Regions from separate parts of the Escherichia sp. B1147 genome, predicted to be linked through region 2. Evidence: predicted binding sites of a transcription regulator. Region 2 holds the regulator's gene; the other holds the start of a gene.
The links. The regulator sigma-54, encoded in region 2, starts transcription at its own class of promoters, with help from an activator protein. The targets are predictions, from matches to a motif close to GTTGGCACANNTTTCGCTNT.
Positions count from the first base shown of each region.

Region 1: the regulator sigma-54 is predicted to act here: its motif matches at 2,608-2,627, upstream of glnA (glutamate--ammonia ligase).

Region 1 is NZ_LFHY01000008.1:319,029-329,434, forward strand. Features, by position in the region: gene A9180_RS08815 (GntR family transcriptional regulator) at 1-295, opposite strand, end outside; gene typA (ribosome-dependent GTPase TypA) at 513-2,336, opposite strand; gene glnA (glutamate--ammonia ligase) at 2,709-4,118, shown strand; gene glnL (nitrogen regulation protein NR(II)) at 4,437-5,486, shown strand; gene glnG (nitrogen regulation protein NR(I)) at 5,498-6,907, shown strand; gene A9180_RS08850 (YshB family small membrane protein) at 7,021-7,131, shown strand; gene hemN (oxygen-independent coproporphyrinogen III oxidase) at 7,271-8,644, opposite strand; gene yihI (Der GTPase-activating protein YihI) at 8,833-9,342, opposite strand; partial or broken gene A9180_RS24225 (hypothetical protein) at 9,461-9,689, opposite strand; gene yihA (ribosome biogenesis GTP-binding protein YihA/YsxC) at 9,924-10,406, shown strand, end outside.
Region 2 is NZ_LFHY01000015.1:64,771-75,176, forward strand. Features, by position in the region: gene A9180_RS15235 (TIGR01212 family radical SAM protein) at 1-201, shown strand, start outside; gene arcB (aerobic respiration two-component sensor histidine kinase ArcB) at 297-2,633, shown strand; gene elbB (isoprenoid biosynthesis glyoxalase ElbB) at 2,863-3,516, shown strand; gene mtgA (monofunctional biosynthetic peptidoglycan transglycosylase) at 3,513-4,241, shown strand; gene yrbL (PhoP regulatory network protein YrbL) at 4,238-4,870, opposite strand; gene npr (PTS phosphocarrier protein NPr) at 5,093-5,365, opposite strand; gene rapZ (RNase adapter RapZ) at 5,362-6,216, opposite strand; gene ptsN (PTS IIA-like nitrogen regulatory protein PtsN) at 6,262-6,753, opposite strand; gene hpf (ribosome hibernation promoting factor) at 6,871-7,158, opposite strand; gene rpoN (RNA polymerase factor sigma-54) at 7,181-8,614, opposite strand; gene lptB (LPS export ABC transporter ATP-binding protein) at 8,662-9,387, opposite strand; gene lptA (lipopolysaccharide ABC transporter substrate-binding protein LptA) at 9,394-9,951, opposite strand; gene lptC (LPS export ABC transporter periplasmic protein LptC) at 9,920-10,406, opposite strand, start outside.

The DNA.
Region 1 (10,406 bases), on a different contig from region 2:
TCCAGGAAGGCTCCCGCCCTTGTTCAATAGCGGCCCGCTGAAAGCTTGCCGACAGCTCCGGGCTGTAATTAAATCGCGGCTGAGTCACGAACCAACCTTTACGATCCTTACGGAAGATTTTGGATTCTGCCTCAAGGTTCAGCAACGCCTGGCGTAACGTCATACGTTTAATGCCCAGCAGCTCTCCCAGCTCTCTTTCTGAAGGGAGTTTTCCACCCGGCGTGGTGATGCCATCTTTTAACCACCGATCCAATTTCTCTTTTGCATTTTCTACGGTGGATTGGTTTCCCGTCATTGTTTAATCCTTTTGGTTTAAACCAGATGTGGCATCTTACGCTTACGCCAAAAAAGAAAGCAATTAACGGCGTATGACTTTGCAGATAATTGTGACAAAGCTCTCTATTGACGTAACCACAGACTTATAAGGGAGATGCTCGCACTGGTGAGGACTTACGACAGGCAAAAAAAAAACCTGCCATCGCTGGCAGGTTTTTTATGACTAAAAAGCGAAATTAATCGTCTTTCGGCGCACGGTTCGCGCGGCGACGATCGTTTTCCGTCAGGTGACGTTTACGAATACGGATAGAGGTCGGAGTCACTTCTACCAGTTCGTCATCATCGATGAACTCCAGAGCTTGTTCCAGAGTCATGCGGATAGGCGGAACCAGAACAACGGCTTCGTCAGTACCGGAAGCACGCATGTTGGTCAGTTTCTTACCGGTCAGGCAGTTTACAGTCAGGTCGTTAGAGCGGCTGTGAATACCGATAATCTGACCTTCGTAAACTTCTGCACCGTGACCGAGGAACAGCTTACCGCGATCCTGCAGACCGAACAGGGCGAACGCTACCGCTTTACCCTGACCGTTAGAGATCAGTACGCCGTTCTGACGCTGACCCACTTCACCCGGACGTACGTCGTCGTAGTGGCTGAAGGTGGAGTACAGCAGACCCGTACCGGAAGTCATGGTCATGAATTCGGAACGGAAGCCAATCAGGCCACGACTTGGGATCACGTAGTCGAGACGTACGCGGCCTTTACCGTCTGGATTCATGTTCTTCAGGTCGCCTTTACGTTCGCCCAGCGCCTGCATCACAGAACCCTGATGCTGTTCTTCAACGTCCAGAGTCACGTTTTCGTACGGCTCTTGTTTACGACCGTCGATTTCACGGAAGATTACTTTCGGGCGGGATACCGCCAGTTCGAAACCTTCACGACGCATGTTTTCGATAAGAACAGACAGGTGCAGTTCGCCACGACCAGAAACGCGGAACGCATCGGCGTCTTCGGTTTCTTCTACGCGCAGCGCAACGTTATGTACCAGTTCTTTGTTCAGACGATCCAGGATCTGACGAGAGGTTACGAACTTACCTTCTTTACCGCAGAACGGCGAGGTGTTAACGCAGAAGAACATAGAAACGGTCGGCTCATCAACGGAGAGTGCCGGCAGCGCTTCAACGTTTTGCGTGTCGCAAACGGTGTCAGAAATATTCAGTTCGCCAAGGCCCGTGATCGCCACGATATCGCCAGCTTCCGCCAGATCGGTTTCGATACGTTCCAGGCCGAGGTGGCCCAGCACTTTACCGACTTTCGCGTTACGGGTTTTGCCTTCGCTATCGATGATAGTAACCTGCTGGTTCGGCTTCACTTTACCGCGCTTGATGCGGCCAATGCCGATAACGCCAACATAGCTGTTGTAATCGAGCTGAGAAATCTGCATCTGGAACGGACCGTCAAGGTCAACGTCCGGCGCAGGAACATGGTCAATAATCGCCTGATACAGCGGGGTCATGTCTTCCGCCATATCTTCATGGTCCAGACCCGCGATGCCGTTCAGCGCAGAAGCGTAAACGATCGGGAAGTCCAACTGCTCGTCGGTCGCGTCGAGGTTAACGAACAGGTCGAATACCTGATCCACAACCCAGTCAGGACGCGCGCCAGGGCGGTCAACTTTGTTGATAACAACGATAGGCTTCAGGCCATAAGCAAACGCTTTTTTGGTTACGAAACGCGTTTGCGGCATTGGGCCGTCAAATGCGTCAACCACCAGCAGCACTGAGTCTACCATGGACATTACACGTTCAACTTCACCACCGAAGTCGGCGTGCCCCGGGGTATCAACGATGTTGATACGGTAATCATTCCATTTGATAGCGGTGTTTTTCGCGAGGATGGTAATCCCACGCTCTTTCTCCAAATCGTTGGAGTCCATCACGCGCTCTTGGGTTTCGGCACGAGAGTCGAACGTACCGGATTGTTGGAGCAGCTTGTCTACCAGGGTGGTTTTACCATGGTCGACGTGCGCGATGATGGCGATGTTACGCAATTTTTCGATCACAACTTTGCCTCAGGCATTAGAAATAGCGCGTTATTGTACACGGATTAATCGCACTACAAAACAGGATCACAAACATCCTCCGCAAACAAGTATTGCAGAGTTCCTTTGTGATCGCTTTCACGGAGCATAAAAAGGGTTATCCAAAGGTCATTGCACCAATATGGTGCTTAGTGTTTCCATTAGAGCACTATATTGGTGCAAGATTCTCAACATGGTGCAGCCCTTTTGCACGATGTTAAGCATGATAACGCCTTTTAGGGGTAATTTAAAAGTTGGCACAGATTTCGCTTTATCTTTTTTACGGCGACACGGCCAAAATAATTGCAGATTTCGTTACCACGACGACCATGACCAATCCAGGAGAGTTAAAGTATGTCCGCTGAACACGTACTGACGATGCTGAACGAGCACGAAGTGAAGTTTGTTGATTTGCGCTTCACCGATACTAAAGGTAAAGAACAGCACGTCACTATCCCTGCTCATCAGGTGAATGCTGAATTCTTCGAAGAAGGCAAAATGTTTGACGGCTCCTCGATTGGCGGCTGGAAAGGCATTAACGAGTCCGACATGGTGCTGATGCCAGACGCATCCACCGCAGTGATTGACCCGTTCTTCGCCGACTCTACCCTGATTATCCGTTGCGACATCCTTGAACCTGGCACCCTGCAAGGCTATGACCGTGACCCGCGTTCTATTGCGAAGCGCGCTGAAGATTATCTGCGTTCCACTGGCATTGCCGATACCGTACTGTTCGGCCCAGAACCAGAATTCTTCCTGTTCGATGACATCCGTTTCGGCTCTTCTATCTCCGGTTCTCACGTTGCTATCGACGATATCGAAGGCGCGTGGAACTCCTCCACCCAATACGAAGGTGGTAACAAAGGTCACCGTCCGGCAGTGAAAGGCGGTTACTTCCCGGTTCCACCGGTAGACTCAGCTCAGGATATTCGTTCTGAAATGTGTCTGGTGATGGAACAGATGGGTCTGGTGGTTGAAGCTCATCACCACGAAGTTGCAACTGCAGGTCAGAACGAAGTGGCAACCCGCTTCAATACCATGACCAAAAAAGCTGACGAAATTCAGATCTACAAATATGTTGTTCACAACGTGGCGCACCGCTTCGGTAAAACCGCGACCTTTATGCCAAAACCGATGTTCGGTGATAACGGCTCCGGTATGCACTGCCACATGTCACTGTCTAAAAACGGCGTCAACCTGTTCGCGGGCGACAAATATGCAGGTCTGTCTGAGCAGGCGCTGTACTACATTGGCGGCGTAATCAAACACGCTAAAGCAATTAACGCCCTGGCAAACCCGACCACCAACTCTTACAAGCGTCTGGTCCCGGGCTACGAAGCTCCGGTAATGCTGGCTTACTCTGCGCGTAACCGTTCTGCATCTATCCGTATTCCGGTGGTTTCTTCTCCGAAAGCACGTCGTATCGAAGTGCGTTTCCCGGACCCGGCAGCTAACCCGTACCTGTGCTTTGCTGCCCTGCTGATGGCCGGTCTTGATGGTATCAAGAACAAGATCCACCCGGGCGAAGCCATGGACAAAAACCTGTATGACCTGCCGCCGGAAGAAGCGAAAGAGATCCCACAGGTTGCAGGCTCTCTGGAAGAAGCACTGAACGAACTGGATCTGGACCGCGAGTTCCTGAAAGCCGGTGGCGTGTTCACTGATGAAGCGATTGATGCGTACATCGCCCTGCGTCGCGAAGAAGATGACCGCGTGCGTATGACTCCGCACCCGGTAGAGTTTGAGCTGTACTACAGCGTCTAATAGTTGAAGTTGTAATACCCGGTGCTAAAAAGCCGGGGGTTCAAACCAGGCCCATCTGGCGTAATTGTTGCAGCCAGTTTGAACACGGACAGCGCGCAGAACCCGGAGCGTACACCAGTACGTGAGGAGTTCGAGCACTGCCCAGGTTCAAAATGGCAAATAAAATAGCCTGATGGGACTGGTTTTTAGTTGCCGTGGAAATTTCAGCCCATCTCTGCATGGGCTTTTTTCTCCGTAACTTCTGTGATGCTTCGCGCTTTTTATCCGTAAAAAGCTATAATGCACTAAAATGGTGCAACCTGTTCAGGAGACTGCTTTATGGCAACAGGCACGCAGCCCGATGCTGGGCAGATCCTCAACTCGCTGATTAACAGTATTTTGTTAATTGATGACAACCTGGCGATCCATTACGCCAACCCCGCCGCGCAACAACTGCTCGCCCAAAGCTCCCGCAAATTGTTTGGTACGCCGTTACCTGAACTGTTGAGCTACTTCTCACTAAATATCGAGCTGATGCAAGAAAGCCTGGAGGCGGGGCAAGGTTTTACCGATAACGAAGTGACGCTGGTGATCGACGGGCGCTCGCATATTCTTTCTGTGACGGCCCAGCGCATGCCAGACGGCATGATTCTGCTGGAAATGGCACCGATGGATAACCAGCGCCGTTTAAGTCAGGAACAGCTACAGCACGCCCAGCAGGTTGCTGCCCGTGATTTGGTCCGTGGCCTTGCGCATGAGATTAAAAATCCGCTTGGCGGTTTACGCGGCGCGGCGCAGTTACTCAGCAAAGCCTTGCCCGACCCGTCACTGCTGGAATATACCAAAGTGATTATCGAACAGGCGGACAGGTTACGTAATCTGGTCGATCGTCTGCTGGGGCCACAACTGCCCGGTACGCGTGTCATCGAAAGTATTCACAAAGTGGCTGAACGCGTGGTGACGCTGGTGTCGATGGAACTGCCGGACAACGTGCGGTTGATTCGTGATTACGACCCCAGCCTGCCGGAACTGGCGCACGATCCGGAGCAGATTGAACAGGTCCTGCTGAATATTGTGCGCAATGCGCTACAGGCACTGGGACCGGAAGGCGGCGAAATTATTCTGCGTACCCGCACCGCGTTTCAACTGACCTTACATGGCGAGCGTTATCGGCTGGCGGCGCGAATTGATGTGGAAGATAACGGGCCAGGCATTCCGCCTCATTTGCAGGATACGCTTTTTTACCCGATGGTCAGCGGCCGCGAAGGTGGCACCGGGCTTGGCTTATCCATCGCCCGTAATTTAATTGATCAGCATTCAGGCAAAATTGAATTTACCAGTTGGCCAGGTCATACCGAGTTCTCGGTTTACCTGCCTATCAGGAAATAAAGGTGACGTTTATGCAACGAGGGATAGTCTGGGTAGTCGATGACGATAGTTCCATCCGTTGGGTGCTTGAACGTGCGCTCGCTGGGGCGGGTTTAACCTGTACGACGTTTGAGAACGGCGCAGAAGTGCTGGAAGCGCTGGCGAGTAAAACGCCGGATGTGTTGCTGTCGGATATCCGCATGCCCGGCATGGATGGACTGGCGCTGCTTAAACAGATTAAACAGCGTCATCCAATGCTTCCGGTCATCATTATGACTGCGCACTCGGATCTGGATGCTGCCGTTAGCGCCTATCAACAAGGGGCGTTTGATTATCTGCCCAAACCGTTTGATATCGACGAGGCCGTGGCGCTGGTTGAGCGCGCCATCAGCCATTACCAGGAGCAGCAGCAGCCGCGTAATGTTCAGCTTAACGGCCCAACGACCGATATCATCGGCGAAGCGCCAGCCATGCAGGACGTGTTCCGTATTATCGGTCGACTCTCGCGTTCTTCCATTAGCGTGCTGATCAACGGCGAATCCGGCACCGGTAAAGAGCTGGTCGCTCATGCCCTGCATCGCCACAGTCCGCGAGCCAAAGCGCCGTTTATCGCACTGAATATGGCGGCTATCCCGAAGGATTTGATCGAATCAGAACTGTTTGGTCACGAGAAAGGCGCATTTACCGGTGCTAATACCGTTCGTCAGGGGCGTTTTGAACAGGCCGATGGCGGCACGTTATTCCTTGATGAAATTGGCGACATGCCGCTGGATGTGCAGACCCGTTTGCTGCGCGTGCTGGCAGACGGTCAGTTTTATCGTGTTGGCGGCTATGCGCCGGTGAAAGTGGATGTGCGGATTATCGCCGCGACCCACCAGAATCTCGAACAGCGGGTACAGGAAGGCAAGTTCCGCGAGGATTTGTTCCACCGCCTGAACGTTATCCGTGTTCATCTGCCGCCGCTGCGCGAGCGTAGGGAAGATATTCCCCGTCTGGCACGCCATTTCCTGCAGGTTGCCGCCCGCGAGCTGGGTGTCGAAGCCAAACTGCTGCATCCGGAAACCGAAGCCGCTCTGACACGTCTGGTGTGGCCGGGTAACGTACGCCAGCTGGAAAACACCTGCCGTTGGTTAACCGTTATGGCAGCCGGACAGGAAGTGTTGATTCAGGATTTGCCTGGCGAATTGTTTGAATCAACCGTACCGGAAAGCACTTCACAAATGCAGCCGGACAGTTGGGCAACGCTGTTAGCACAGTGGGCAGATCGGGCGCTACGTTCCGGTCATCAAAACTTGCTGTCTGAAGCGCAGCCAGAGTTGGAGCGGACGTTACTGACTACCGCGTTGCGACATACGCAGGGGCATAAACAGGAAGCAGCGCGCTTACTTGGCTGGGGGCGTAACACCCTGACACGTAAGTTAAAAGAACTGGGAATGGAGTGATTCAGGCTCGCCGTGTAAAGATTGATTATTGAGCGCAAATTGCTGTTATTTTGCGCTTTACTGTTCCGATAAGTTCAGTATGATCTTGCCCGGAAAACGGGGGGAGTATCATTATGCTGGAATCAATAATTAATCTGCTATCAAGTGGCGCAGTTAACAGCCACACGCCGCAAACTGCCGTTGCTGCCGTGCTGTGTGCCGCAATGATTGGGCTATTTAGCTGAAGCTCGTTGTCTATGCCGGATGCGGCGTACAAAAACAGATTTTGTAGGCCTGATAAACGTAGCGCATCAGGCAACCTTGTTCTCAGCACATTAATGGCGCTTTCGTTTTCTAACTTGTAAACGAAGCGCCATTTACTATTTAAATCACCCGTGAGAACTGCTGCATCCGCGCTTTCTGGCGCAGATAAGTATCGAAGCACATGCAAATGTTGCGGATCAGCAAGCGACCTTTCGCCGTCACCTTAATCCCCTTCTCATTGACATCCACCAGCCCATCTTTTGCTAATGGGGCCAGTAGCTTGAGATCTTCCGCAAAGTAATCAGCGAAGTGCAAATCCCACTGCTGCTCAATGGGGGCGTAATCCAGACGGAAGTTGCAGATTAGCGACTTAATCACATCGCGGCGAATACAGTCATCACGCGTTAGCGCAATACCGCGCCACAGCGCATTGCCTTGTTCATCCACCTGCTGATAGTAATGCTTTAACTCTTTCTGGTTCTGCGCGTAGCAGTCGCCAATCATGCTGATGGCTGAAACGCCCATCCCAAGCAGATCGGTATCACCCTGAGTGGTATAGCCCTGGAAGTTACGATGCAGCACACCTTCACGCTGGGCCACCGCCAGCTCGTCGTCCGGGCGGGCAAAGTGATCCATACCAATAAACTGATAGCCCGATTGCGTCAGGAAGGCGATAGTTTCCTGCAAGATATCCAGTTTTTGCTGCGGACTCGGCAGGTCGGCATCTTTGATTTTGCGCTGGGCGGCAAAAATAGTTGGCAGATGCGCGTAGTTAAAGACGCTCAGACGATCGGGGTTCAGTTCCGCCACGCGTTTCAGGGTAAAGGCGAAACTCTCCGGCGTTTGTTTCGGCAGACCGTAAATGAGGTCAATGTTGGTGGAGGTAAAGCCAATCTCACGCGCATGGTTAAGCAGCGCAAAGATGAACTCTTCATCCTGCTCGCGGTTAACCAGACGTTGCACTTCTTTGTTGAAGTCCTGCACGCCCATACTCAGACGATTAAAGCCTTCGGCGCGTAAATGATCGAGTACATCCAGTTCGATTTCGCGCGGATCGACTTCGATCGAGATCTCCGCATCGGCATTGAACTGGAAGTTTTCCCGCAGTAGCTTCATCAGGCGGCTGATTTGCGCTTTATTCAGGTACGTTGGCGTACCGCCGCCCCAGTGCAATTGGCTCACCTTGCGTCCGGCAAATAGCGGCGCACGATGAACGATTTCTTGCTCAAGCACGTCCAGATACTGATCGGCCTTGTGCTGCTGACGAGTCACTATCTTATTGCAACCACAGAAGTAGCAAAGCTTGTGGCAGAACGGAATATGAACGTAGAGAGATAAGGGACGCTCAGGGTAGCGCGCCACGGCTTGTAGAAACGCCTGTTCGCCGAAGTCTTCTGAAAACTCCAGCGCGGTCGGGTACGAGGTGTATCGTGGCCCGGAATAGTTATATTTCTGGATCAGGGCCAGGTCCCAGTCGATTTGCTGTACAGACATGCTCACTCCTTCCGATGGCGTCTCTGGCGGCTACGGCGTACCGACGGATGCCCGTTTCGGGTCATCAGCCGGTTGCGCAGCCACTTTTGTCGCCGCGACAACCGCTGTAGTTTAACGAATAACCACACCAGATAACATATAACCGGAAGGGTTATCAGCAGAACAGGAAGGCCCACGGTGGCAATCTGTTAGTTGCCCCGCAGCAGACGCATCATGTCTTCTTGCTTCTCGTCTTCTTCCTCTTCTTCGTCATCGTCATAAGAGAGGCCGAGTTTCTGCATCAGCTCATCAATACGATCCAACTTGGCATCCACCCAGGATTGCTCTTCAGCGCTCAGGGTTTCGCCTGCTTCCAGACGTTCCAGCAGCGCATCCAGACGCTCATCCGTCTCCAGTAACTCCAACTCAGCCTGCGGTGAAAGCATAGGTTTCTCACTCTTCGGTTTGTGCTGTTTGGTGACTTTTTCAGTCACGCCCAATGGAATAGGGGTTTTACTGCCAATACGTGGATCTTTCGGTGCATTCTGGCCTTTGCTACCCGAAGTAACGCTACCGCCCGCTGCGCGGCTGCCTGGTGCATGACCACGGCGTTTTTTCTGACGCTTGCGGTCACGAGCTTCCTGATCCAGCTCCTCACGTGTTTTTCGACGCGCTTTTGCGTGACCTTTGCTGCGTGAGTTTGAAGATGATGGTTTCATAATGGTTCGTCTTTTAGCCGTTTTATTTAGTATAGATTTGCGGCGGAATCTAACAGAAAGCAAGCAAAGAAAAAAGGCGACAGATTACTCTGTCGCCTTTTTTCCTGACTCACAACCCTTAACGGGTCTTACAATCCTTGCAGGCCGCCAACACACCCTGTTTTTCCATTAGCCGGAACATTCCGTGTTGATTCCATTTCCCTTTAGTGACGTCTCCGGACGTTTGTCTTCCTGACAATCCTCTGTCTTCGCCTCCTGGCGCTCCTGACCCTCATCCTGAGTCATCGTTCCTGTTAGCATCCTCGCTCTATGGGTGCTACTTTACGCTTCTGTGTTAAACAAACAATAAACTATCATCAGTATTTACTCATTTTCAGATTATTGTATAAAACTAATCACATGATTTATTTAGCCTATTTGACATGCGTCGCAGAAATTTCTCTTCGATTTCTCATAAAAGCAATCGGCAATGTCTCACAAAGCACATGGTATTTACTTACACCGTTCACGCCGAAAAATCCGTCTTTTATTGTGGTTCAGGTATAATCGCCGTAAAGCTTTGACTGACGGAGACGACCGCTTTGACTAATTTGAATTATCAACAGACGCATTTTGTGATGAGTGCGCCTGATATTCGCCACTTACCTTCCGATACCGGGATCGAAGTGGCTTTTGCAGGCCGTTCCAACGCAGGCAAATCCAGCGCGCTGAACACGCTGACTAACCAGAAAAGCCTGGCGCGGACCTCGAAAACACCAGGACGTACCCAGCTTATCAACCTGTTTGAAGTGGCTGACGGCAAACGTCTGGTCGACTTGCCTGGTTATGGCTACGCGGAAGTTCCTGAAGAGATGAAGCGCAAATGGCAGCGCGCACTCGGCGAGTACCTCGAAAAACGTCAGAGTCTACAAGGCCTGGTTGTGCTGATGGATATTCGCCATCCGCTGAAAGATCTCGACCAGCAGATGATTGAGTGGGCGGTGGACAGTAATATCGCCGTACTGGTGCTGCTGACCAAAGCGGACAAACTGGCGAGCGGCGCACGTAAAGCGCAATTGAATATG
Region 2 (10,406 bases):
ACTGCCGGAGAAATGATTCGCCATACGCCACCGGAAGTTATCTACCATCGCATTTCCGCCAGCGCCCGTCGCCCGACGCTGCTGGCCCCTCTGTGGTGTGAAAATCGCTGGACGGGAATGGTCGAGTTGGATCGTTATCTTACTGAACATGGCGTACAGGGATCGGCGCTGGGGCGTCCGTGGCTACCTCCAACGGCGTAGGCCGATGAGGGGGAATCCGCATTTCTTACACAATTTATAACGTAACTGTCAGAATTGGGTATTATTGTGGCAGATTGATGTGAAGGAATCCCCTAATGAAGCAAATTCGTCTGCTGGCGCAGTACTATGTTGACCTGATGATGAAGTTAGGTCTGGTGCGCTTCTCAATGCTGCTGGCATTGGCCCTCGTCGTACTTGCCATCGTGGTACAAATGGCGGTGACCATGGTGCTGCATGGCCAGGTCGAAAGTATTGATGTTATCCGCTCAATTTTCTTTGGTTTGTTGATTACGCCATGGGCGGTCTACTTTCTTTCGGTAGTCGTTGAGCAACTCGAGGAGTCGCGGCAACGCCTGTCACGCCTGGTGCAAAAGCTGGAGGAGATGCGCGAGCGCGATCTAAGCCTCAACGTACAGCTGAAAGATAATATTACCCAGCTTAATCAGGAAATTGCCGTTCGCGAAAAAGCAGAAGCCGAATTGCAGGAAACCTTCGGTCAGCTGAAAATTGAAATCAAAGAGCGCGAAGAGACGCAAATTCAGCTCGAGCAACAATCCTCGTTCTTACGTTCCTTCCTTGATGCTTCACCCGATCTGGTTTTTTACCGTAACGAAGATAAAGAGTTTTCCGGCTGTAACCGTGCGATGGAACTGCTGACCGGAAAAAGCGAAAAACAGCTGGTGCATTTGAAACCTGCGGACGTTTACTCGCCGGAAGCCGCAGCGAAAGTCATTGAAACCGACGAGAAAGTGTTCCGTCATAATGTGTCACTGACCTATGAACAGTGGCTGGATTATCCGGACGGACGCAAAGCCTGCTTTGAAATCCGTAAAGTGCCGTACTACGACCGCGTGGGTAAACGCCACGGCTTAATGGGGTTTGGCCGCGACATTACCGAGCGTAAGCGTTATCAGGATGCGCTCGAACGCGCCAGCCGCGATAAAACAACTTTTATCTCCACCATCAGTCATGAGTTGCGTACGCCGCTGAACGGTATCGTCGGCCTAAGCCGAATTCTGCTGGATACAGAACTCACCGCCGAGCAGGAAAAATATCTCAAAACTATCCATGTTTCCGCCATCACTCTGGGCAATATCTTCAACGATATTATTGATATGGATAAGATGGAGCGACGTAAAGTTCAGCTCGATAACCAGCCGGTTGATTTCACCAGCTTCCTGGCCGATCTGGAAAATCTCTCCGCACTGCAGGCGCAACAAAAAGGTTTGCGTTTTGTTCTTGAACCAACACTGCCGTTGCCGCATCAGGTCATTACCGACGGGACTCGCTTACGCCAGATCCTGTGGAACTTAATCAGTAACGCCGTGAAATTCACCCAGAAGGGCCAGGTGACTGTTCGCGTACGTTATGACGACGGCGACATGCTGCATTTTGAAGTGGAAGACTCCGGTATCGGTATTCCACAGAATGAACTGGATAAAATTTTCGCCATGTATTACCAGGTGAAAGACAGCCATGGTGGCAAACCTGCAACCGGTACTGGTATTGGTCTGGCGGTTTCTCGTCGGCTGGCGAAAAATATGGGTGGTGATATCACTGTTACCAGCGAACAAGGTAAAGGCTCGACCTTTACCCTGACGATCCACGCGCCGTCGGTAGCGGAAGAAGTGGATGACGCATTTGACGAAGATGATATGCCTTTACCTGCGCTGAATGTGTTGTTGGTAGAAGACATTGAGCTGAACGTCATCGTTGCCCGTTCTGTGCTGGAAAAACTGGGCAACAGCGTTGATGTGGCAATGTCTGGTAAGGCAGCACTGGAGATGTTTAAGCCAGGCGAATACGACCTTGTATTGCTGGATATTCAGTTACCAGATATGACCGGGCTGGATATATCACGCGAACTGACGAAGCGTTATCCGCGTGAAGATTTACCACCGCTGGTGGCCTTAACCGCCAACGTGCTGAAAGATAAACAAGAGTACCTTAATGCTGGAATGGATGATGTGCTGAGTAAGCCACTGTCAGTACCGGCGCTAACCGCGATGATCAAGAAATTCTGGGATACCCAGGATGATGAGGAGAGCACGGTGACGACAGAAGAGAGTGGTAAATCAGAAGCATTGCTCGATATTCCCATGTTGGAACAGTATCTCGAACTTGTAGGACCGAAGCTGATCACTGACGGATTGGCCGTGTTTGAGAAGATGATGCCGGGCTATGTCAGCGTACTGGAGTCGAATCTGACGGCACAGGACAAAAAAGGCATCGTTGAGGAAGGGCATAAAATCAAAGGCGCAGCGGGTTCAGTGGGATTACGCCATCTACAACAGCTTGGCCAGCAAATTCAGTCACCAGACCTTCCTGCGTGGGAAGATAATGTTGGTGAATGGATTGAAGAGATGAAAGAAGAGTGGCGTCACGACGTAGAAGTGCTGAAAGCGTGGGTGGCAAAAGCCGCTAAAAAATGACCCCGGCTAAACCGGGGTGCGCGAATACTGCGCCAACACCAGGGAAATCTTGGCTGCGCCGTAAATTTTTATGATAAGTAACAAAGGCACAGCACTGTTTTTCAGGCCGTATGCAGTTAAGATAGCAAATCTTAAATGATTTGTTACATGAATCAGTTAAATGTGTGATGCGTAGCGTTTTTATTAAAAAAATTAATGTGTTTCAGTTAATTGCGAAAGGATGATCACAATGAAGAAAATTGGCGTAGTTCTGAGCGGATGCGGCGTCTATGACGGTTCTGAAATTCATGAAGCGGTATTGACGTTATTAGCGATATCACGCAGCGGCGCACAGGCAGTTTGTTTTGCTCCAGATAAGCAGCAGGTTGATGTCATCAACCATTTAACCGGTGAAGCAATGGCGGAAACGCGCAATGTGTTGATTGAAGCGGCACGTATTACGCGTGGTGAGATCCGTCCTCTGGCCCAGGCTGATGCCGCCGAACTGGATGCGTTAATTGTGCCAGGCGGATTTGGCGCGGCAAAGAATTTAAGTAATTTTGCTAGTCTTGGCAGTGAATGCAGCGTAGACCGTGAGTTAAAGGCGCTGGCGCAAGCAATGCATCAGGCCGGGAAACCGCTTGGCTTTATGTGCATTGCCCCGGCAATGTTGCCGAAAATTTTCAATTTCCCGCTGCGTTTGACCATCGGTACAGATATCGATACCGCTGAAGTACTGGAAGAGATGGGCGCGGAACATGTGCCGTGTCCGGTAGATGATATTGTCGTTGATGAAGACAATAAGATTGTCACCACGCCTGCGTATATGTTGGCACAGAGCATTGCGGAAGCAGCAAGCGGCATTGATAAGCTGGTTTCCCGCGTGCTGGTTCTGGCGGAATGAGCAAACGCCGCGTAACGGCGTTCGGTTTCGTTCGCCGTTTCATTCTGCGGTTATTGAGTGTCCTCGTTGTGTTTTGGGGCGGGGGGATAGCGCTGTTTAGCATAGCGCCGGTCCCGTTTTCTGCGGTGATGGTCGAGCGACAGCTAAGTGCCTGGCTGCACGGTAACTTCCGTTACATGGCGCATTCTGATTGGGTCAGTATGGATCAAATCTCGCCGTGGATGGGGCTGGCGGTGATTGCCGCAGAAGATCAGAAATTCCCCGAGCACTGGGGTTTTGATGTCGCTTCCATTGAGAAAGCCCTGGCGCACAACGAGCGCAATGAAAACCGCATTCGCGGCGCATCAACAATTTCGCAGCAGACAGCCAAAAATCTCTTTTTGTGGGATGGGCGTAGCTGGGTACGAAAAGGGCTGGAAGCCGGATTAACACTGGGGATAGAAACGGTCTGGAGCAAAAAGCGCATCCTGACGGTTTACCTGAATATCGCTGAATTTGGCGACGGTGTGTTTGGTGTTGAAGCTGCGGCACAACGTTATTTTCATAAACCAGCCAGTAAACTCACTCAGTCGGAAGCGGCGTTACTGGCGGCAGTGTTACCGAGCCCACTACGCTTTAAAGCTTCCGCACCGTCAGGCTACGTGCGTAGCCGTCAGGCGTGGATTTTACGACAGATGCATCAGTTGGGCGGTGAGTCGTTTATGCAGCAATACCAGTTGTATTAAGCTTCGCGTGAGGAGAGGGCGAGCTTTTTGCTTTCTCGAGGTTGCGCCTCTTTTTGCAGAGCAACAGATAACGCTGGTTGAGCGATAAAACGTCGCCACAGCCGCTGTTGTTTACGCAAACAACACCACTTCGACCACGTCGCCAGTGGAATCAACGTGCTTTCACCAATGTTGTCACAGACGACGGGGATAATTTCTGACTCACTGATGCGGTGGCAGAGGATATTCTGCGGCTTCAGCGACATCGTCACGATGTGATTATCCTGCAAATAACGCTTTAACTGTTTCAACAACTGACGCAGTTGCGCGATATCTTCTTCGTAATGGCATTGTTTAGCAAATTCGCTCAGTGTAATAGACGGTTTGCCATCGAAATCGGCAATGACATCGTAGACATAACCGGTTCCGCAATCAGTCTCAACTGTACCGTGATAGCGCGGAATACCGCTCCAGTCTTTCAAACGACGGCCAAGATGCGCATAGTACTTTAACTCACGGCGGATCTCTTTATCACCACCGTCGCCACGGTGGTGGACAATCTTAATACAGCGTTGGGCATCTTCCGGATGCGCATAACATTTCCGATGTCTTCCGGTGCCCAGGGGACTTTGTTCAGATAAGCGAATCATGCCATCTCCTGGAGGTTTTTTCTGACTGCCTCCAGTATGAGGACTTAACTTAAACAAAACCTAAACAACACTTTTTAAGGTTTTCTTAAGGTTTTATGCGTACAGGAAAGCGCACGAAATGTACAATTTGCGAGAAATGGAGCCAGTTGGGGCTTGTGCTTTTTTCGCCCGTCAGGGCGGAAGGTGCATGTCTGAGGGAATCAGGCGTCAGAATGACGAAGATTAATCTTCGTCAAAACCTGAGTTAAAGAGGGCGATGACGGCGGCCAGTGCCTCGACTTCCTGCGGGCCGGTCGCTTCGACTTCTATCTGTCGTCCTTTGGCAGAATCCAGCATCAACAGCGCAATAACGCTGTTGGCTTCAGCCTCGGTGCCTTCATCATTACGTAAAAGCACTTCGGCGTCAAAACCCTGCATTAATTCAAACAGTTTCATAGCAGGCCGGGCATGCATGCCCAGCTTGTTAGTGATTTCAACGGTTTGTTTGACGGTCATGGTTTACGTTTTTCCAGCGTGCGATGGCGTGACTGGACGTTTTTACCGCGTGAGCGGAAGTAGTCTGCCAACTGTTCTGCAATATACACCGAACGGTGTTTCCCGCCAGTACAACCAATAGCGACCGTCAGGTAGCTACGGTTGTTGGTTTCCAGCATAGGTAACCATAGCTCAAGATAGCTACGCGTCTGGTAGATAAAATTGTGTACTTCTGTGTGTCTGTCGAGGAACGCGGCGACAGGTTTATCAAGGCCCGTCATCGGACGCAGTTTCGGATCCCAGTGCGGGTTCGGCAGGAAACGTACGTCAAAGACGTAATCCGCATCGATAGGAATACCGTGCTTGAAGCCGAAGGACTCAAAGACCATTGTCAGTTCACGCTCGCGTTTACCCAGCAGACGGGTACGCAACATTTCTGCCAGTTCGTGAACGGACATTTCAGATGTATCGACAATCAGATCAGCGCGCGAACGCAGCGGCTCCAGAAGATCGCTTTCTTTGTCGATAGCACTTTCCAGCGACAGGTTTTTGCTGGAAAGCGGATGCAGGCGACGAGTATCGCTGTAACGACGAATCAGCGTGTTGCGATCGGCATCGAGAAACAGGAGTTGCGGTGAGAAAGCATCAGGCAGATTGCTCATCGCCTGTTCGAATATTTCTGGCGACTCTGGCATATTGCGAACATCAATGCTGACGGCGGCAGAAATTTCGCGATCGGCCAGAGTCCGAGCCAGATCGGGTAACAGCACCACGGGAAGGTTATCCACGCAGTAAAAACCCATATCTTCCAGCGCACGCAGGGCGACAGATTTGCCTGACCCTGAACGTCCGCTGACGATCATCAGTACCATGTACTGTTTCTCCTCACAACGTCTAAAAGAGACATTACAGAATGACTACGTTTCATCCGGAGTACCTTCGGTATCCGTAATGATTTGATACAGCTCTTCATCGCTCTGGGCTGCACGTAAACGGCGGCAGATAGTTTTGTCCGCCAGACGTTTCGCGACCAGCGAAAGAGTATGCAGGTGCGTTTTGGTTTGGTCTGCGGGTACCAACAGGGCAAAAAGTAAGTCTACCGGCTGGTTGTCGATGGCATCGAAAGCAATGGGTGTTTCTAGCTGAACGAAAACGCCAACAGCGCGTAGGGTATCTTCTTCCAGTTTGCCGTGCGGAATGGCAATGCCATTACCAATACCGGTACTGCCCATTTTTTCCCGCGTCAGAATAGCTTCAAAAACCACCTGTGGCGGCAGGCTAAGTTGTTTTGCCGCCAGTTCGCTGATGATTTCCAGGGCGCGTTTTTTGCTCTGACAGTGGACGCGACTTCGCGTACATTCCCTGTTAAGAACACTGTTAAGCTGTAGAGTTGTATCATTATTTGTCATAATTTCACCTAAGAATCTGCCCACTCAAACAGTGGGACAGATTCGGAGCATTAACCGTACAAATGGCCTGTTGTGCCATACAACAGGCCGCCATGCACTTGCTAATTGCCCGGACAATTAGTGTTGTTTCAATTTGTCTTTATGCTTGGTTAGCTGACGTGCCAACTTATCAATTAAGCCATCAATGGCGGCGTACATGTCCTGACCTTCCGCGCTGGCATGAATTTCGCCACCGTTAACATGCAGTGTTGCATCTGAGGTGTGGGTGACTTTCTCCACTTTCAGAACAACATAAACCTGGTTGATTCGGTCAAAATATTGCTCAAGTTTGGCAAACTTTGAGGTGACAAATTCGCGCAGGGCCTCGGTGATCTCGACGTTATTTCCGGTAATGTTGAGCTGCATAGTGTCTTCCTTATCGGTTGGGTCAAACGAGCTGTTTACGCTGGTTTGACGGCGGAATGGATAAAGACTCTCGGTACTTCGCAACAGTGCGGCGTGCCACCATGATACCTTGTTCCGACAACAAAGAGGTTAACTTGCTGTCGCTCAACGGTTTCGCTGGGTTTTCCGCCGCGATTAATTTCTTCACCAGCGCACGAATCGCCGTGGAAGATGCTTCGCCACCCCCTTCGGTATTGACGTGGCTGGAAAAGAAATACTTCAGTTCAAAAATGCCTCGTGGACTATGCAGGTATTTTTGCGTGGTCACGCGAGATATCGTCGATTCATGCATTTCGACGGCCTGGGCGATATCAGCCAGCACCATCGGTTTCATATATTCTTCGCCTTGCTCAAAGAAGGCTTGCTGTTGTTCAACAATACAGCGACTGACGCGCAGCAGTGTATCGTTACGGCTCTCCAGACTTTTTATCAACCATTTGGCATCCTGCAGATTGCTGCGGATAAACTGGTTGTCACCATCGTTGCGTGTGCTGTTACACATCGAGGCATAATGCTGGTTGATTTGCAGACGTGGAATACTGTCGCTGTTGAGTTCAACCGTCCAGTGGCCGTTATGCTTACGCACCAGCACATCAGGGATGACATATTCCGGTTCACCGGTCTGGATCGACTGACCGGGACGTGGATCGAGTGACTGGATCAGATTGACGGCTTCTTTCAGCACATCTTCTTTCAGACGTGTGACGCGCATTAACGTACGGAAGTCGTGATTCGCCAGCAGATCAAGATGATCGCTAATGATCAGTCGGGCCTCTTCCAGCCACGGCGTGTTTTTGTCGAATTGGGAGAGTTGGATCAACAGGCAGTCGCGCAGATCTTTTGCCGCCACGCCGACCGGGTCAAAGCGTTGGATTCGTTTGAGGACAGCTTCAATTTCATCGATGTCGATCTCTTCATCGCCCATGCTTTCGAGAATATCTTCCAGCGGGACGGTCAGATAACCGGTGTCATCAACGGCATCGACGATGGAGGTGGCGATAGCGCGATCGGTGTCAGAAAACGGTGTCAGCTCAACCTGCCACATCAGGTAATCTTGCAAGGTCTGCGTTGTTTCGCCCTGATAGACCGGCAATTCATCGTCGATGTAGTCACCGCTGGTGCCAGAGGGCGTACCGGCGGTGTAGATGGTGTCCCAACTGGCATCGAGCGGCAGTTCTTCCGGCATCTCTTTTTGCTCGAGCGCGTCGGCGGTGTCCAGCGTTTCGCTGTCCGGCGTTTCACGAGTATCGATTTCATCATGAGTGTCGATTTGCTCAAGCAGTGGATTACTCTCCAGCGCCTGCTGCAACTCCTGTTGAAGTTCCAGCGTGGACAGCTGCAACAGACGAATTGCCTGTTGTAGCTGAGGCGTCATCGCCAGTTGCTGACTAAGCCTGAGTTGCAAACCTTGCTTCATGTTCAGAATCGTACTCTCCTGCTAAAACGTCGCGAGCTTCTACCCTATCAGAGTCTGAAGTCTTCCCCAAGGTATACACGCTTAACGTGTTCGTCTTGTAAGATTTCTGTCGGCGTGCCATGAGCGATTAAATGCCCCTGACTGACGATATAAGCGCGTTCACAAACAGCTAGCGTTTCACGCACGTTATGGTCGGTGATAAGCACGCCCAGGCCGCTATCGCGCAGGTGTTCAATGATACGTTTGATGTCGATAACCGAGATCGGGTCAACCCCAGCAAACGGTTCATCGAGGAGGATAAATTTCGGATTCGCAGCCAGTGCGCGCGCAATTTCTACACGACGGCGTTCACCACCGGAGAGTGATTGCCCCATGCTGTCGCGTAAATGCTCAATGTGGAACTCTTCCATCAACTCGTTCGCGCGATCTTCACGCTGTTCAGCGGATAAGTCATCACGAATTTGCAGTACCGCCATCAGGTTATCGTAAACGCTGAGGCGACGGAAAATAGAGGCTTCCTGCGGCAAATAGCCGATACCACGACGCGCGCGCGCATGCAGTGGCAGCAGGCTGATATCGTCGTCATCAATAATAATGTTGCCCGCATCGCGCGGCACAATGCCAACGACCATGTAGAAAGTCGTCGTCTTACCGGCACCGTTTGGCCCCAGCAAACCGACAATCTCCCCGGAGTTGACGGTCAGGCTGACGTCTTCCACCACGCGGCGGCCTTTATAGGCTTTTGCAAGGTTCTTTGCAGTTAAAGTTGCCATAACGAATTAATTACCCTTCTTCTGCGCCGGGGTCTGGCCTTTGTTGTTTTTGTCCTGCAACTGTGACGGCACCAGAACGGTGGTCACACGCTTACCTTTGTCACTGAAAGCCTGCATTTTCTGCTCTTTCACCAGGTAAGTGATCTTATCGCCCTTAATATTGCTATCGACCTGTTGCAGATAAGCATTACCGGTGAGCACGACGAAATCTTTCGCCAGTTCGTAATGCATCTGGGATGCATGGCCTTCGACTGGCTTGCCGTTATCCTGCATTTGATAGAAGGTGGCCGGGTTGCCGTAACCGTCGATCACTTCCTTGCCTTGTTCACCACCCGGACGGGTAACGACCACTTTATCGGCATTAATTTTAATGGTGCCTTGAGTCACGACGACATTACCGGTGAAAGTGACCACGTTGCCTTGCATATCAAGAGATTGCTGGTCCGACTCAATGTGGATCGGTTGGTCAGTATCTCCGGTAACGGCAAATGCCGGAATGCTGGCGGCCAGAAGTGAGCTGGCAAGCACAAGATTAAGGCTGAGTTTGTTTGTTTTGAATTTCATAAGATGTTCTAACCTTTTCAATCAGCTCGGCATTCTTGCTGCGTAAGTTGCCGCGCATTTTCAGACCGCTGGAGTTAAATGTTGTTCCGTATAACGTGACGAGGTCTTCAGAGGTAACATCCTGCGTCACCAGATTGATCTGCGCGTTATCCGTCGTGATTCTGCGAAGTTGAGAGTCTGGCACGAGTGCGTTGACTTCAACGTGTCCATATAAATAGAGCATCCGGTCATTGGTTAGCTTGGCTTTATCTGCTTTAACCGACCATGTCGGGATTTTATCCTTATCAAACGTGGTAAGTACTGGTTGCGTAAACCACGAAACGGCCTGATCGGAATAATATTCAACGTGTTGAGCAATCAATCGATAGCTTAAGGCTCCTTCTGGGTTATAGACGAGCGTGTCCGTATGCTCGCTTTTATAGGTGGGATCATTGTTGTTGACGACCACCTGGGCG